DNA from 2 places in the Mycobacterium venezuelense genome. Region 2 is predicted to be linked to the other one. Evidence: riboswitches for the same ligand, from Rfam matches in the RefSeq annotation. Region 2 holds a riboswitch; the other holds the start of a gene.
What was found. A riboswitch is a leader RNA that binds a small molecule or an ion and turns the genes downstream of it on or off. The one in region 2 is predicted to bind glycine.
Positions count from the first base shown of each region.

Region 1: linked by a shared signal. The riboswitch ahead of gcvP (aminomethyl-transferring glycine dehydrogenase) and the one ahead of gcvP (aminomethyl-transferring glycine dehydrogenase) in region 2 are both predicted to bind glycine.

Region 1 is NZ_JBONDW010000019.1:899-8,958, reverse strand. It holds gene cycA (D-serine/D-alanine/glycine transporter) at 46-1,509, shown strand; glycine riboswitch at 1,643-1,733, shown strand; gene gcvP (aminomethyl-transferring glycine dehydrogenase) at 1,881-4,727, shown strand; gene gcvT (glycine cleavage system aminomethyltransferase GcvT) at 4,724-5,839, shown strand; gene gcvH (glycine cleavage system protein GcvH) at 5,855-6,259, shown strand; gene glyA (serine hydroxymethyltransferase) at 6,256-7,524, shown strand; gene ACRCUN_RS26175 (L-serine ammonia-lyase) at 7,527-8,060, shown strand, end outside.
Region 2 is NZ_JBONDW010000018.1:98,700-107,310, reverse strand. It holds gene ACRCUN_RS25880 (substrate-binding domain-containing protein) at 1-1,381, shown strand, start outside; gene ACRCUN_RS25875 (thioesterase family protein) at 1,442-2,215, shown strand; gene gcvP (aminomethyl-transferring glycine dehydrogenase) at 2,238-5,054, opposite strand; glycine riboswitch at 5,223-5,321, opposite strand; gene ACRCUN_RS25865 (MerR family transcriptional regulator) at 5,415-6,035, opposite strand; gene ACRCUN_RS25860 (bifunctional nuclease family protein) at 6,285-6,779, opposite strand; gene ftsR (transcriptional regulator FtsR) at 6,876-7,619, opposite strand; gene garA (glycogen accumulation regulator GarA) at 7,625-8,107, opposite strand; gene gcvH (glycine cleavage system protein GcvH) at 8,293-8,611, opposite strand, start outside.

The DNA of each region.
Region 1 (8,060 bases), on a different contig from region 2:
CCCGCAGCCCGCGCTCCCCTTCGCGCCTGAGATCCTTGAGGTGTTATGTCCCAATCCAGTGATCTGACCGCTCCCAAAGCGGATTCGACTTCTCCCTCAGACGAGCCGCGGCTCGACCGGCAGCTCTCCAACCGGCACATCCAGCTCATCGCCATCGGCGGCGCCATCGGCACCGGCCTGTTCATGGGCTCGGGCAAGACGATCTCGCTCGCCGGCCCGTCGGTGATCTTCGTCTACATGATCATCGGCTTCATGTTGTTCTTCGTGATGCGGGCCATGGGCGAGCTGTTGTTGTCCAACCTGCATTACAAGTCGTTCGCCGACTTCGCGGCCGATCTGCTGGGGCCGTGGGCCGGCTTCTTCACGGGCTGGACGTACTGGTTCTGCTGGATCGTCACCGGTGTGGCCGACGTCGTCGCGATCTCCGGTTACGTGAGCTACTGGTGGGGCGACCTGCCGCTGTGGATACCAGCGCTGGTCACAGTCGGCGTGCTGATCGGGCTGAACCTGCCCACGGTGCGCGCGTTCGGTGAAACCGAGTTCTGGTTCGCACTCATCAAGATCGTCGCGATCGTCGCACTCATCGTCATCGGGCTCGTCATGGTGGCCCGCCACTTCGAGGCGCCCAACGGCGCGGTGGCGAGCTTTGCCAACCTGTGGAATGACGGCGGCTTCTTCCCAACCGGTCCGATGGGATTCGTCGCCGGATTCCAGATCGCGACATTCGCATTCGTCGGTATCGAACTGGTGGGTACGACGGCGGCCGAAGCCAAGAACCCCGAACGCAACCTGCCGAAGGCCATCAACTCGATCCCGGTTCGCGTGATGCTGTTCTACGTCGCCGCGCTCGCGGTGATCATCTCGGTGACGCCGTGGCGCGAAATCAGCCCGGACAACAGCCCATTCGTGGCGATGTTCAGCCTCGCCGGGCTCGGCATCGCGGCATCGGTGGTCAACTTCGTCGTGCTGACCTCGGCAGCGTCGTCGGCCAACTCGGGCATCTACTCAACCTCCCGGATGGTGTACGGGCTGGCCCAGGAAGGTGACGCACCCAGCCGGTTCGGCAAGCTGACGTCACGGCGGGTGCCGGCCAACGCGTTGTTCCTGTCCGGGGTGTTCCTGCTGTCGGGCGTCGTGATGGTGGTGGTCGGCGACTCGATCATCGAGGCATTCACGATCGTGACGACCATTTCGTCGCTGTGCTTCATGTTCGTCTGGTCGATCATCCTCATCAGCTATTTGACCTACCGCAAGCGCAGGCCCGCACTGCACGAGGCGTCGAAGTTCAAGATGCCCGGCGGCATCGTGATGTGTTACGTCGTGCTGGCCTTCTTCGTGTTCCTGGTCTGGGCCTTCACCCAGAAGCAGGACACGCTGCAGGCACTGTTGGTCACGCCGATCTGGTTCATCGTGCTCGGCGTCGCCTGGGCGGTGCTGCGGCGACGTCCGGGGCACCTGGCCCGTGAAGCCAAATTCCGTGCCGATCTCGAAGCGGCAGAACGGGACTGATCGCACCAGCGTCGGAGCGGCGTCCCCACGGCGGGACGCCGCTCCATCCTGCGTGATCGAAAAACGTTGCACGCCAACGTTTTGCATGTTCGCATCGATCATGTAAGGTGTGGTGAACAACTCAATACGCCGTTGACCCGCAGCGGGAGAATCCTCCGTCAGGAGGCGCCGTAGGAGCAACTTCCTCCCCGGGAATCTCTCAGGCTCAATACCGCTGCGTCGAGGCAACTCTGGAGAACAGTGCCCATTTCGGCACTTACCGAAGGTGTACAGCGCAACAGCGCCCAGACTCTCAGGTTTCAGGACAGAGCGGGGAGGTGTCCCAGTTGACGTCCGGTATCCCCGGACGCTACCGAAACCGGAGTCACCTCGTGAACTTCCCCGCGCGCCACATCGGCCCCGACGCCGACGAAACAGCTCACATGCTGCGCAGCCTGGGCTACCGCGATCTCGATCAGCTCATCGATGCCGCGGTGCCCGACCAGATCCGCATCACCGAACCGCTCGATTTGCCGGCCGCCCGCGATGAGGACCGCGTGCTGAGCGACCTGCGTGCGCTGTCCGAACGCAATCAGCCCCACGTGCAGATGATCGGCCTGGGCTACTACGACACCGTCACACCGGCCGTCCTGCGCCGCAACATGCTCGAATCGCCGGCCTGGTACACCGCATACACGCCGTATCAGCCGGAGATCTCCCAGGGCCGGCTCGAGGCGCTGCTGACGTTCCAGACGATGATCCAGGACCTCACCGCACTGCCGATCGCAGGCGCATCCCTGCTCGACGAGGCCACCGCGGCGATGGAAGCGGTGCTGCTCATGCGGCGCGCCAACAAGACGAAGTCCAGCCGCGTCATCCTCGATGCCGAGTGCCTGCCGCAGACGATCGCCCTCGTGCGCGGCCGGGCCCGAGCGGTGGGCATCGACGTCGACGTCGTCGAACTGTCGGACGGCCTACCCGAAGGTGACGCGTTCGGTGTGGTGCTGCAGGCCCCGGGGGCCAGCGGCGTGGTGCGCGACCTGGCGGAGCTGATCGCTGACGCCGCCGCCCGCGGAATGCTGACAACCGTTGCCGCCGATCTGCTTTCGCTGACGCTGCTGCGCGCCCCCGGTGAGCTGGGCGCCGACATCGCCGTCGGGTCGGCACAGCGGTTCGGCGTGCCCCTGTTCTTCGGCGGTCCGCACGCCGGTTACCTGTCGGTGCGCGCCGGGCTCGAACGCATGCTGCCCGGCCGCCTGGTCGGGGTTTCCCTGGACAGGTCGGGCGCCGCAGCTTATCGTCTGGCGCTGCAGACCCGCGAGCAGCACATCCGCCGCGACAAGGCCACCAGCAACATCTGCACGGCACAGGCACTGCTGGCCAACGTCGCCGCGATGTACGCGGCCTATCACGGCCCCGACGGCCTGCGCGCCATCGCGACTCGCGTCCACCGGCACGCCGGCGCCATCGCGTCCGGTCTGCGCGCGGCCGGGCACCACGTCGTCCATGAGCGGTTCTTCGACACGGTTCTGGCGCACACCCCCGGCGCGGCACAACGATTCGTCGCCGCCGCCGAGGCCGACGGCATCAACCTCAGGCTCGTCGACGCCGACCATGTAGGCATCGCGTGCGACGAACGAACGACCGACGACATCGTGACCCGGGTGCTCGCGGTGTTCGACGCAACCCGCCAGCCCGCCGTAACCACCGGATTTCCAACGGAACTCGTGCGCACCTCGACCTACCTCGACCACCCGGTGTTCCACGAGCACCGGTCGGAGACGGCGATGCTGCGCTTCCTGCGCGAACTCTCCGACAAGGATCTCGCTCTCGACCGCAGCATGATTCCGCTCGGTTCGTGCACGATGAAGCTCAACTCGGCCGTCGAGATGGAGCCGATCAGCTGGCCCGGATTCGCCGGTATCCACCCATACGCACCGGCCGGGCAGACCGAGGGATACCTGGCGCTGATCGCCGACCTGGAGTGCTGGCTCGCCGAAATCACCGGTTATGACCGGGTTTCGCTGCAGCCCAATGCCGGATCCCAGGGCGAGCTGGCCGGGCTGCTGGCCATCAAGGCCTATCACTGCTCGCGCGGCGAATCCCACCGCGATGTCTGCCTGATCCCCCAATCCGCACACGGCACCAACGCCGCGTCGGCGGTACTCGCCGGCATGCGGGTGGTGGTCGTCGGGACGGCGGCCAACGGCAACATCGACATCGCCGACCTGCGGGCCAAACTCACCGCCCATGACGGCTCGGTCGGCGCCATCATGCTCACCTACCCGTCCACCCACGGCGTGTACGAGAACGACATCACGACGGTGTGCGATCTGGTCCACGCGGCGGGCGGCCAGGTGTATGTCGACGGAGCCAACCTCAACGCCCTGGTGGGCCTCGCCAAACCGGGCCGCTTCGGTGGCGACGTGTCACACCTGAACCTGCACAAGACATTCTGTATCCCGCACGGCGGCGGAGGCCCGGGCGTCGGCCCGGTAGCCGTGCGGGCCCACCTGGCGCCGTTCCTGCCGGGCGATCCCCTGTCCGACGATGGACCGCCACCCGTCTCGGCCGCGAACTACGGTTCGGCGGGCATTCTTCCGATCACCTGGGCCTACCTGGCGCTCATGGGCCCCGACGGCCTCACCGCTGCAACGAAATTCGCGGTGCTGGCCGCCAACTACCTCGCCGATGCGCTTACCGAGCACTACCCGGTGCTCTACACCGGTCCCGCCGGGCTCGTCGCGCACGAGTGCATCCTCGACCTGCGCGCGCTCACCAAGACCACGGGAGTGACCGCCGAGGACGTCGCAAAGCGCTTGATCGACTACGGTTTCCACGCGCCGACGTTGTCGTTCCCGGTGAACGGCACACTCATGGTCGAACCCACCGAGTCGGAGAACCTCGCCGAACTGGACCGGTTCATCGAAGCGATGATCGCGATCCGCCGCGAGATCGACCAGGTCGGCTCGGGGGTCTGGCCGCTGGAGCAGAGCCCGTTGCGACAGGCACCACACACCGCCGAACACGTGACCGCACCCGACTGGGATCTGCCCTACGACAGGCAGTACGCGGTGTACCCGGTCGATGCGTTGCGCCGCAACAAGTATTGGCCGCCGGTGCGCCGCATCGACGGTGTGCACGGGGACCGCAACCTGGTGTGTTCGTGCCCGGCACCGGAAGCCTTCGAGATCACCGACGCCCCCGCCGTATCCGACCGTGAGGACGTGTTCGCATGACCAGTACCGCACCAACCACCACGTCGCCGTTGCTCGGCGAGCACCGCGAGCTCGGCGCGACGTTCACCGATTTCGCGGGCTGGCAGATGCCGCTGAAGTACGGCAGCGAACTCACCGAGCACCATGCGGTCCGCCGCACCGCCGGTTTGTTCGACCTGTCGCACATGGGCGAGATCGAGATCAGCGGTCCGCAGGCCGGTGCGGCACTCGACTTCGCGCTCGTCGGCGAGCTGTCCAAGATCGCGGTCGGCCGTGCCAAGTACTCGCTGATGTGCGACGCCGACGGCGGCGTGATCGACGACCTGGTGGTGTACCGACTGGCCCTCGAGCATTTCCTGGTCGCCGCCAACGCGGCCAACGCGCCGACCGTCGCCGACGAATTTGCTTCGCGTACAATGGGTTTCGAGGCCATCGTGACGGATGTGTCCGGCGACACCGCGCTGATCGCGGTCCAGGGTCCTGCCTCGGCGTCGATCGTGCAGGCACTGGCGCCCCAGCACCAGGCCGAGGCCATTGCCGCGCTCAAGTACTACGCGGTGACCACCGCCGAGGTGGCTGGTCTAGAGGTACTGCTGGCCCGGACCGGCTACACCGGCGAGGACGGTTTCGAACTGTACGTGCCCGCCGAGCAAGCTGTGGCGCTGTGGCGGGCCTTGGCCGACGCGACCGCGGGCATAAATGGGAGCCCGGCCGGCCTGGCCTGCCGCGACACCCTGCGCCTGGAAGCCGGCATGGCGCTGTACGGGCACGAATTGACCTTGGCGACCAACCCGTACGAGGCGGGCCTGGGCAAGGTGGTGCGGTTGACCAAGGACTTCGTCGGCCGCGATGCGCTGCAACGTCTTTCCGAGCAGCCCCTGAAGCGGACCCTGGTCGGGCTCAAAGGCGCCGGGCGGCGGGCCGCGCGCGCCGGGTATTCCCTGCACCAGGCCGACAACGCCGAGCCGGTCGGCGTGGTGACCTCGGGTGCGCTCTCCCCCACCCTCGGATACCCGATCGCCCTGGCCTACCTCGACGTCGGCCTCGCCGAACCCGGAACCGCGCTCACCGTCGACGTACGCGGCAAACGGGAACCGTTCGAGGTCACCTCATCCCCCTTCTACCGCCGCTAGCCGAGAGGAAAACCGATGTCTGCCACCCCGATTCCCGACGACCGCAGCTACACCGAGGAACACGAATGGGTGCTCATCGCGCCAGGGGCCGACCTGCCCGACGAGCCGGTGCGGATCGGTATCACCGCCGTCGCCGCGCAGGCCCTCGGTGATCTCGTGTACCTCGACCTGCCCGAGGTGGGTGCGACCGTGACGGCCGGTGAAGTCTGCGGCGAGGTCGAATCCACCAAGACGGTGTCCGAGCTCTACCCACCGGTCAGCGGTGAGGTCACCGAGGTGAACACCGCCGCCGTCGACGACCCGAGCCTGGTGACGTCCGATCCCTACGGCCAGGGCTGGCTGTTCGCGGTCGCGCCCACCGACACGGCCGTGCTTCTCACCGCCGCCGAATACGCTGACAAGAACGGAGTTCCGGCATGAGCGTGCTCAACGACACCCTGGTCGAATTCGATCCCGAGATCGCTGAAGCGATCGACCTCGAACTGCAGCGCCAGCGCGTCGGCCTCGAGATGATCGCCTCGGAGAACCATGCCCCACTCGCGGTGATGCAGGCGCAGGGTTCGGTGCTCACCAACAAGTACGCCGAGGGATATCCGGGGCGCCGCTACTACGGTGGATGCGAGCACATCGACGTCATCGAACGGCTCGCCATCGGCCGCGTCAAGGAATTGTTCGGCGCCGAGTTCGCCAACGTCCAACCGCATTCGGGCGCACAGGCCAACGCGGCCGTGATGCATGCGCTGATCAAGCCGGGCGACACCATCCTCGGGCTGTCACTGGACTGCGGCGGCCACCTCACCCACGGCATGCGGCTCAATTTCTCGGGCAAGCTCTACAACGTCGCGGCCTACGGAGTCTCCCCATCCGACTACCTCATCGACATGGACGAGGTCGCCAGGATCGCGCGGGAATGCAAGCCGCAGTTGATCATCGGCGGTTGGTCGGCCTATCCACGCCAGCTCGACTTCGCGCGCTTCCGAGAGATCGCCGACGAGGTCGGCGCCTACCTCATGGTCGACATGGCCCACTTCGCCGGTTTGGTGGCGGCGGGCCTATACCCCTCCCCGGTGCCCCACGCGCACGTCGTCACCTCGACGACCCACAAGACACTCGGCGGTCCCCGCGGCGGGATCATCCTCACCAACGAGGCCGAGCTGGCCAAGAAGCTCAACTCGGCGGTGTTCCCCGGCCAGCAGGGCGGCCCGCTCGAACACGTCATCGCCGCCAAGGCCGTCGGCTTCAAGATGGCCGCGCAGCCGGAGTTCGGCCAACGCCAGCAGCGTGTCCTGCGCGGTGCGCGGATCCTCGCCGACCGGCTGAGCCAGCCGGATGCAAAAGAGGCCGGCATCACCGTGCTGACCGGCGGCACCGACGTGCACCTCGTGCTGGTCGATCTGCGGGACGCGGCGATCGACGGCCGGCAAGCCGAGGACCGGCTCGACGCGATCGGTATCACCGTCAACCGCAACGCCGTGCCGTTCGATCCGCGGCCGCCGATGGTCACATCGGGCTTGCGGATCGGCACGCCCGCACTGGCGGCCCGCGGCTTCGGCGATGACGACTTCGGCCGTGTCGCCGACCTTATCGTCCGCGCTTTGGTCGCGGCACCGGACGCCGACGTCAGCGACCTGGCCGACCAGGTCCGCGCGCTCGCCGACAAGTACCCGCTCTACCCAGGACTGTAAGCATGACCATCAGCGTGTTCGAGCTCTTCTCGGTCGGCATCGGGCCGTCGAGCTCGCACACCGTCGGACCGATGCGGGCAGCCGCGCGATTCGCCGAGGATCTCAGCAGGGACGGGCTGCTCGGCGAGGTGGCCGCTGTCGATGTCGATCTGTACGGTTCGCTCGCGGCCACCGGGGGCGGCCACGGCACGATGCCGGCGATCCTGCTGGGTCTCGAGGGGTACCAGCCGGAGACGATCGAGACCGACGAGATGGAACGTCGCCTGCGGGAACTGCGCACCAGTAGGCGCATCAACCTGGGCGGACGCGTGCCGATTGCGTTGGCCGAAGACGACATCCGGCTGCATCCGCACACCGTGCTGCCGCGCCACCCGAACGGGATGACCATCACGGCGTGCGACGGAAGCGGGCACCAGGTGCGGTCGGAGACGTACTTCTCGGTGGGCGGCGGATTCGTGGTCAGCGAATCCGAGCCCGAGCAGAACCGAAGTGCGTCGCACAACGCATGGTCGTTCGGCTCGGCCGCCGAACTGCTC
Region 2 (8,611 bases):
CCGCCCGGCGTTGTGGATCCCGTCGAGCAGTATCTCCGCCGCCCGCCTCGAAGCGACCGCGGGCGCCGAGACCGTCAGCGACAGCCGATCGCTGGTCACCTCACCGGTTCTGCTCGCGGTCAGCCCGCAGCTCAAAGATGCTCTCGGCCAGCAGAACTGGTCGAAGCTACCGGAACTGCAGAGCAACCCGGCCGCGATGAACGGGCTGCGGCTGCCCGGTTGGGGAACGTTGAAGCTCGCCCTGCCGAACCGCAACAACGGTGACGCGGCGTATCTGGCCGCCGAAGCCGTGGCCACTGAGTCCGCTCCGTCCGGTTCGCCTCCGACGGCAGGCATGAGCGGGGTCAACACCCTGCTCGGCGGACAACCCAAACTCAACGACGGTGAGCTCGCGACGGCGTTCGACGCAATGCTCAACGCGTCGGATCCCGCGACCGCTCCGGTGCACGCAGTGGCCACGACCGAGCAGCAGCTGTTCACGCACGCTGCGACGCTCAGCGATGCCAAGGATTCGTTGGCGGGCTGGGTACCGGACGGGCCGACGGCAGTCGCCGACTATCCGGCGGTATTGCTCGCCGGTGACTGGCTGGAGCAGGAACAGGTCACCGCGGCCAGTGAGTTCGCCCGCTACCTTCGTAAGCCCGAGCAACTGAGCGAGCTCGCCAATGCCGGGTTCAGGGCCGAGGGCACCACGCCGCCGTCCAGCGACGTCACCGAATTCGGCCCGCTCGCCGCTCCGCTCTCGGTCAGCGACAACTCGATGCGCGTCACACTGGCCAACGCAACGGCTGCGCCGGCCTCGAGCCCGGCCGTGACGATCATGCTCGATCAGTCGATGCCGACCGAGGAAGGCGGAAAATCCCGGCTGGCCAACGTGGTGGCTGCGCTCAACAGCCGGCTCAAGGCGCTGCCCGCGACGTCCGAGGTCGGTCTGTGGACCTTCGACGGCACCGAAGGACGCTCCGAGGTGACCCTGGGACCGTTGGCCGAACCGGTCAGCGGCCGCGCCCGCTCACAACTACTCAGCTCAACCTTCGAGGAGCAGTCCCCCTCGGGTGGCGGCGCCGTCTCGTTCACCACGCTGCGGCTGGTCTACAACGAGGCGATAGCCAACTACAAAGAAGGCCGGGCGAATTCGATACTGGTGATCACCACCGGCCCGCACACCGACCAGAGCCTGGACGGTTCAGGGCTGCAGGAGTTCGTTCGCGGCGCGTTCGATCAGGCCCGCCCTGTCGCGGTCAACGTCATCGACTTCGGTGGCGATTCCGACCGCGCCACCTGGGAGGCTGTCGCCCAGATCAGCGGCGGCAGTTACCAGAACGTGTCCAGCTCGGCGTCCCCCGAACTGACCAACGCGATCACCACGCTGTTGAGCTGATCGTTGTCCGAGCCCGAAGCGTTCTTCACCGTCGACGGAGACCGCTTCGTGCCGGGTCCGATGGCACAAGGGCCGTGGGGAGCCACGGTGAGCGGTCACATCATGGGCGGCCTGCTCGGCTGGGCGGTCGAACGGGCGCAGGCCGATCCCGGCCTGCAACCGGCACGCCTCACCGTCGACCTACTACGTCCCACATTCATGGAGCCAATCCAGCTGCGTACGTCCATGCAGCGAGAAGGCCGGCGCATCACGGTGATCGACGCACATGCATGGCAGCGTGACGCGGTGGTCTCGCGAGCGAGTGCGGTGTTCCTACGCCGCGGTGAGGCACCCGAGGGATCGGTGTGGTCTAGCCCGTCGAGCATGCCGCCCGTGCCCGACGGTTCCGCCGAACCCGAGGTGACGATGCCGTTCCTGCTGTGGGCATACGGATCTGGCGGGCCGGCAGGAACTCTGGGTGGTACGTCGGCGGAATGGGAACAGGACCGCGCACCGAAGTTCGCCTGGGTTCGCGAGATACGCCCGCTGATCGCCGGCCATGACATGACCCCGTTCACCCGGCTCGCGCTGGCCGGTGATGTCACTAGCGCCCTGACCCATTGGGGCACAGGCGGTTTGCGCTACATCAACGCCGACTTCACGGTAACGCTGAGCCGGCTACCCGATGGGGACTACATCGGTCTGGCGGCCGACAGTCATCACAGTGACGCCGGTGTCGCGTCCGGGGCCGCGACGCTGTACGACCGGCACGGGCCGCTCGGCAGCAGCATCGCCGTCGCACTCGCGCAGCCCGCGGACGCGTTTCGGCCGCCCCGGCACATCGGCCTGAGATGAGCCTGGGGCGCCGACCCAGCCGCTACGCGAACGCCTCGACGGGCGGGCACGAGCACACGAGATTGCGGTCGCCGTAGGCTCCGTCGATGCGCCGGACCGGTGGCCACACCTTCGGCCGGACGCCCTTGCCAAGCGGGTAGGCGGCCTGCTCGCGGGTGTAGGGATGATTCCATTCGGTCACCAGTAGGCATTCGGCCGTGTGCGGGGCGTTGCGCAGCGGGTTGTCCTCGGACGTCCATTCGCCGGAACCGACGCGGTCGATCTCGGCGCGGATCGCGATCATCGCGTCACAGAATGCGTCGACCTCGGCCAGGCTCTCGCTTTCGGTCGGCTCCACCATGAGCGTTCCTGCGACCGGGAAGCTCATGGTCGGAGCGTGGAACCCGTAGTCGGCCAAGCGCTTTGCCACGTCGTCGACCGTCACGCCGGTGGTCTTGGTAATGGCTCGCAAATCCAGGATGCACTCGTGGGCGACCATGCCGTTCTCGCCGGTGTAGAGCACCGGGTAGTACTCGTCGAGGCGGCGAGCGACGTAGTTGGCCGACGCGATGGCGGTCAGCGATGCCGCGCGCAACCCGTCGGCACCCATCATCCGGATGTAGGCCCAAGTGATCGGCAGGATCGAGGCCGATCCGTACGGTGCCGAGGAGACTGTGTGCTCATCGGGCAACTCGTCGGCCAGCGGGTGGCCCGGCAGGAAGGGCGCCAGGTGCGACCGCACCGCGACCGGACCCACCCCCGGCCCGCCACCGCCGTGCGGAATGCAGAACGTCTTGTGCAGGTTCAGATGACTGACGTCACCGCCGAAGCGGCCCGGACGGGCAAGCCCGACGAGCGCGTTCAAGTTCGCCCCGTCGACGTAGACCTGGCCGCCCGCGTCGTGCACCGCCGCACAGATCTCGGCGACGTCGTGTTCGTACACGCCGTGCGTCGACGGATAGGTGATCATCAGTGCCGCAATGCGATCCGCGTGCTCGGCCACCTTGGCGCGCAGATCGTCGAGGTCGACGTCGCCGTTCGAGCGGCACGCCACGACGACAACGCGCATACCGGCAAGCGCGGCCGAGGCCGCATTGGTGCCGTGCGCACTCGACGGGATCAGGCAGAGGTCTCGGGCATGGTCGCCGCGGGCATCGTGGTAGGCCTTGATGGCCAACAGCCCGGCGTACTCCCCCTGCGAACCGGCGTTGGGCTGCAGCGACACCTCGTCGTAGCCGGTGATCCCACTCAGCCAGGTCTGCAGGTCGGCGATCAACTTGCGCAGGCCCGGATTGTCGGATGCCGGCGCGAACGGGTGCTGGCGAGCGAACTCGGGCCAGGTGATGGGCTCCATCTCGGCTGCGGCGTTGAGCTTCATGGTGCACGAGCCGAGCGGAATCATGCTGCGGTCCAAGGCGATGTCCTTGTCCGCCAGCGACCGCAGATAACGCATCATCTCGGTTTCGGTGCGGTAGCGGGTGAACGCCGGATGGGTCAGGAAGTCCGAGGTCCGCGTGACGATCCCGGCGCAGCGCGGTTCGGCGGCGCTGACCCCGAACGCGTCGAGCACCGCGGCGACGTGGTCATCGGTGGTGGCTTCGTCGCACGACACCGAGACGTGGTCGGCGTCGACGCGCCACAGGTTGATGCCCCTGGCCTTGGCGGCCGCGATCACCTCGTCCGCGCGTCCGGGAACCTTCGCCAGGACGGTGTCGAAGTACTTGTCGTGCACGAGTGCATCGCCGAGTGCCGCCGCGATCGCCTCGGCATGACCGTGGACTCGGCGCGCGATGGCCGTGAGCCCCTCCGCACCGTGGTAGCTGGCATACATCGCGGCCATCACGGCGAGCAGCACCTGGGCGGTGCAGATATTGCTGGTCGCCTTGTCGCGGCGGATGTGCTGTTCGCGGGTCTGCAGTGCCAATCTGTACGCCGCCGCCCCATCCGCATCGACGGACACACCGACCAGGCGACCGGGCAACTGACGGGCATGCTTGGCGTGCACGGCCAGGTAGCCGGCATGCGGGCCGCCGAAACCCATTGGCACACCGAATCGTTGGCTCGTACCGAACGCGACGTCGGCACCGATCTCGCCCGGCGGGGTGACCACGGTCAGTGCCAGCAGGTCAGCACCGACCGCGACCAGGGCGCCGCGCTCGTGCGCTGCGCTGATCAGTCCCGACCAGTCGTCCACACGTCCGCTCGCGCCCGGCAATTGCACGATCACGCCGAAGAATTCGCCTTCGGGCAGTCCGTCGCGGAGGTCAGCGGTGACGATCTCGATGCCGAGCGGTTGTGCCCGAGTGGCCAGCACCGCCGCCGTCTGTGCGTAGACATCAACGTCGACGGCGAGCCGGTTGGCCGGCCCCTTCACCGCGCGGTGCATCAGCGTCATGGCCTCCGCCGCGGCGGTGCCCTCGTCGAGCATCGAGGCGTTCGCCACCTCGAGACCGGTCAGATCCGAGACCATGGTCTGGAAGTTGAGCAGAGCCTCCAGCCGGCCCTGGCTGATCTCCGGCTGGTACGGGGTGTAGGCGGTGTACCAGGCCGGGTTCTCGAGGATGTTGCGGCGCAACACCGGCGGCGTCAGGGTGTCGAAGTAGCCCTGGCCGATCATCGACACCGCGACGGTGTTGGAGTCTGCATGCGCACGCAGCTCGGCGAGCGCCTGCTCCTCGGTGGCCGCGGCGGGCAGCTGGGCGAGCCCGGGTGCGCGGCCATCGCCGTCGAGGCTGTCGAGGATGCCCGCGGGTAACGCCTTGCCGGCCAGCTCGTCGAGTGAGCTGACACCGATCACGTCGAGCATGGTGGCGACGGCGGAGGCGTCCGGACCGATGTGACGGTCGACAAAACGCGGCAGATGCTGGTCGGACAAGGTCTCTCCCCTGATCGAGGCGTAGACGTACGAGACGTACTACCGTCCCTCTCCCTCTGTCGTCGACCCGCACGGGCGCCTGAGAGATTCGGCCCGGCGTGGGCCTTTCCCCATGGGCGGGCGCCGCAACGGCACCGCTTTCCAGAGGCATCGGGGCCTGGCGCGGTCCTGGGTGCCTGAGAGGTTGACGGAGAGGTGTTGCTCCTTCGGCGTCCGTGACTGGCGATCACGGAACTCTCCCGCACAAGGGCGATGCGCTGCTGATTCTACCGGTCGGCCCGGCCGAAGCGGCAAGCGTCGGCCACAACGCCGGAAGGCGTTACCGCTCAGAGAATTTGCGGGAGTTCAGCCGATCTTGCGATCGCGGCTCTTGCGCCGCGAAGCCAGCTCATCCTCGGGGGCGGCGATCGACTCGCCGCCGTCGGCCCGCTCGCCGGGGAAGTCGGCGATGGCGCCGGTCAACTCACGCATGGCACCCGACACCGCGATGCCGAACACACCCTGGCCACCCTGCAGCAGGTCGACGACCTCTTCTGCCGACGTGCATTCGTAGACGGTGGTGCCGTCGGAGAACAAGGTGATGTTCGCGAGGTCCTGGACACCGCGCTGGCGCAGGTGGTCCACCGCCACGCGGATGTTGTGCAGAGAAATTCCGGTGTCCAGCAGTCGCTTGACGATCTTGAGGACCAGGATGTCCTTGAAGGAATAGAGCCGCTGACTACCCGATCCGGCGGCGCCGCGGATGGAGGGCACCACGAGCGAGGTCCGTGCCCAGTAGTCCAACTGCCGGTAGGTGATACCTGCGATCTGGCACGCGCTCGGGCCGCGGTAGCCGACAAGCTCGTCGGGAACGGAATCGTCGGGGAACAACCCGGCTTGAACAGGTTCGCTGGACACCCTGACGGGCGGCTCGGCCCCACTTCCGGTGGTGAGATCCAGCTCTTCCTGCCGTGGCGTGTCACCCACTGTGAATCCTCTCGCCGTTCGAACTCGCCCGCGGTCTACCGCAACGACCTGCACTGCGGCGGTTTGCTACAAGCCCGAGTGTGTCGAGCATACGCTTCCCGTCGAGCCATGACTGCTCGCTGCAACCAAAGTATGGCTGCCGGAATCCCCGTTGAAAGACTCCCGCGCCGCGTGTCGACACCGATGAGGCCAGTTGAGACGTATCCGTGACCTCAACCGGCACAGCCGGGGCCGCAGCGCGGGCCGGGCTCATGTCGCCTTGAAATCGTCGGGTGACACGCTGTCGAGGAACTCCTTGAACTTCTCCACCTCGTCCTCGCGGACGGTGCCTGCCGCTTCCTCGTCGTTCTCGTCGGGGATCAGCAGCCCAGCCTCGGCCAGCACCGCCTCCTCCACGTAGATCGGCACGCCGACGCGCAGGGCGATCGCCACCGAGTCCGACGGCCGCGCCGACACCTTGATGTCGCGGTCGAAGATCAGGTCGGCGTAGAACGTGCCTTCCTGCAGGTCGACGATGCGCACCTCTTTGAGCGAATGCCCCAGCGCGGCAATGAGATCTCGGATCAGATCGTGCGTCAGCGGCCGGGCCGGCTCGACACCCTGCTGTTCCAGCGCGATGGCGGCGGCCTCCGACTGCCCGATCCAAATCGGCAGGTAACGGTCACCATTGGATTCGCGGAGCAGCAGCACCGGCTGGTTTTGCGGCTGCTCCACGCGAATGCCGACAACCCGAACCTCAGCCATCTGTGCCTACCCTCCGCACCGCTGTGCTGTTTCGTCCGTGATTCATCCGAAGCGGACCTGACCTTGACGAAGTAGCCGTCAAAACGAGTCTAATCCTCAGCGATCCAGAACGTCGCGTACGGCCGACTTGATCAGTGACGTGTGCAGCGTGATCGCGAGCGCCGCCACTTCGCGAGCCAGATCGTCGGCCCGGTCCCTGGCGCCTGCCTTACCCGCCTTGACCACCGGACCGGCGATCTGGGCGATGAGATCCGACTGCCGATCGGCGGCCGAGCGGAAGGCCCGTAGATGCCTGGGCTCGACCCCGTAGTCGGCCAGTGCCCTGGCGCACTGGGCGATCACGACCGAATGCTCGTCGAACAAACCGGCCGGCCCGGTGGTGATGACGCCGTTCTTGACGAGAGCGCCCAACAGCTCCTCGTCGATCCCCGACCGCGCCAGCAGATCCTCCCGCGACAGGCGCACCTGCGTCGGCGACACCGCCGAAACGCCCGGCGTGCCGTCGTCGTCGGTCTCGCCGGCCACCTGAACCAAACGCGGTACGCCGTAAGTGGATCCGGGCTGCGGCAGCTCACCGTCCGGTTGAGCGTCCAGCTGCGCCTTGATCACCTTCAGCGGCAGGTACTGGTCACGCTGCGCGGTCAGGATGAAGCGCAGCCGGGCACAGTCATAGGCGGTGAACCGCCGGTAACCCGACGCCGTGCGCTCCGGCGTGACCAGTCCCTCGGCCTCAAGGAACCGGATCTTGGAGATGGTCACATCCGGAAAGTCGCCTCGCAGCAGGTCCAATACCGCGCCGATCGACATCCCGGCCAGTGCAGGTCTGTCGGGGGCAGTCATTTCGGCTACGCGGTCGAGCCGCTGTCGTCGTCGGACTTCGGCCCGGTCAGGAACACCAGGCGGAACTTGCCGATCTGCACCTCGTCGCCGTTGGCCAGCACCGCCGAATCGACCGGCTCGCGGTTGACGTAGGTGCCGTTGAGGCTGCCCACATCGACCACCTGGAATTCACCGCTCTCCAGCCGGAACTCCGCGTGGCGGCGGCTCACGGTGACGTCGTCGAGGAAGATATCGCTGTCCGGGTGCCGCCCGGCCGACGTGGTCGGCTGGTCGAGAAGGAAACGCGACCCCGCATTCGGTCCGCGCTTGACGACAAGCAAAGCCGACCCCGACGGCAGGCCCTCGACGCCGGAAACAGCGCCTTCGGTTCCCGCCGCGGCGGGGGCATCAAGTTCGTTCAGGAAGTCCGCACGGAAGACCGATGTGGTCTCAACCGTCACATCTTCCGACGTCTGATCAGCCCCCAGATTGCTGTCTTTGTCCGTCACCCGCTGCTCCTCACTGGCTGCTGTGGCGTTGCCCGGCGGGGCCCAGCCCTCGTCGGTCTCACGTCGACCGTACCGCGCAACAGGCGTCGCTGTATCCACCACCGCCGGATCCGATGGGGTAGATATCTGCGCGCCGGGCATGGTCGATCCGGTCATCGAACCGGCTCCGAAACCCTAACAATTCCTCATTCGGTCACGACCGCGCGGTAGCCGTCCGCGTCCAGCAAACCGGATAGGGCGTCGTCGGCGGTACCCTCCTCGAGCCGAAGATCGACCAGCCAGCCCTCGCCATACGGATCCGAGTTGACCAGCTGCGGGCTGCCGTCCAGATCCCCGTTGACCGCAACAACTTTCGCGGTGACCGGGGCGTAGAGGTCCGACACCGACTTGGTGGACTCCACCTCGCCGAACGCGTCGCCCGCCGACAGATCGGCACCCACGTCGGGCAATTGCACGAACACCACATCGCCCAGCGCCGACTGGGCGTAATCGGTGATACCGACG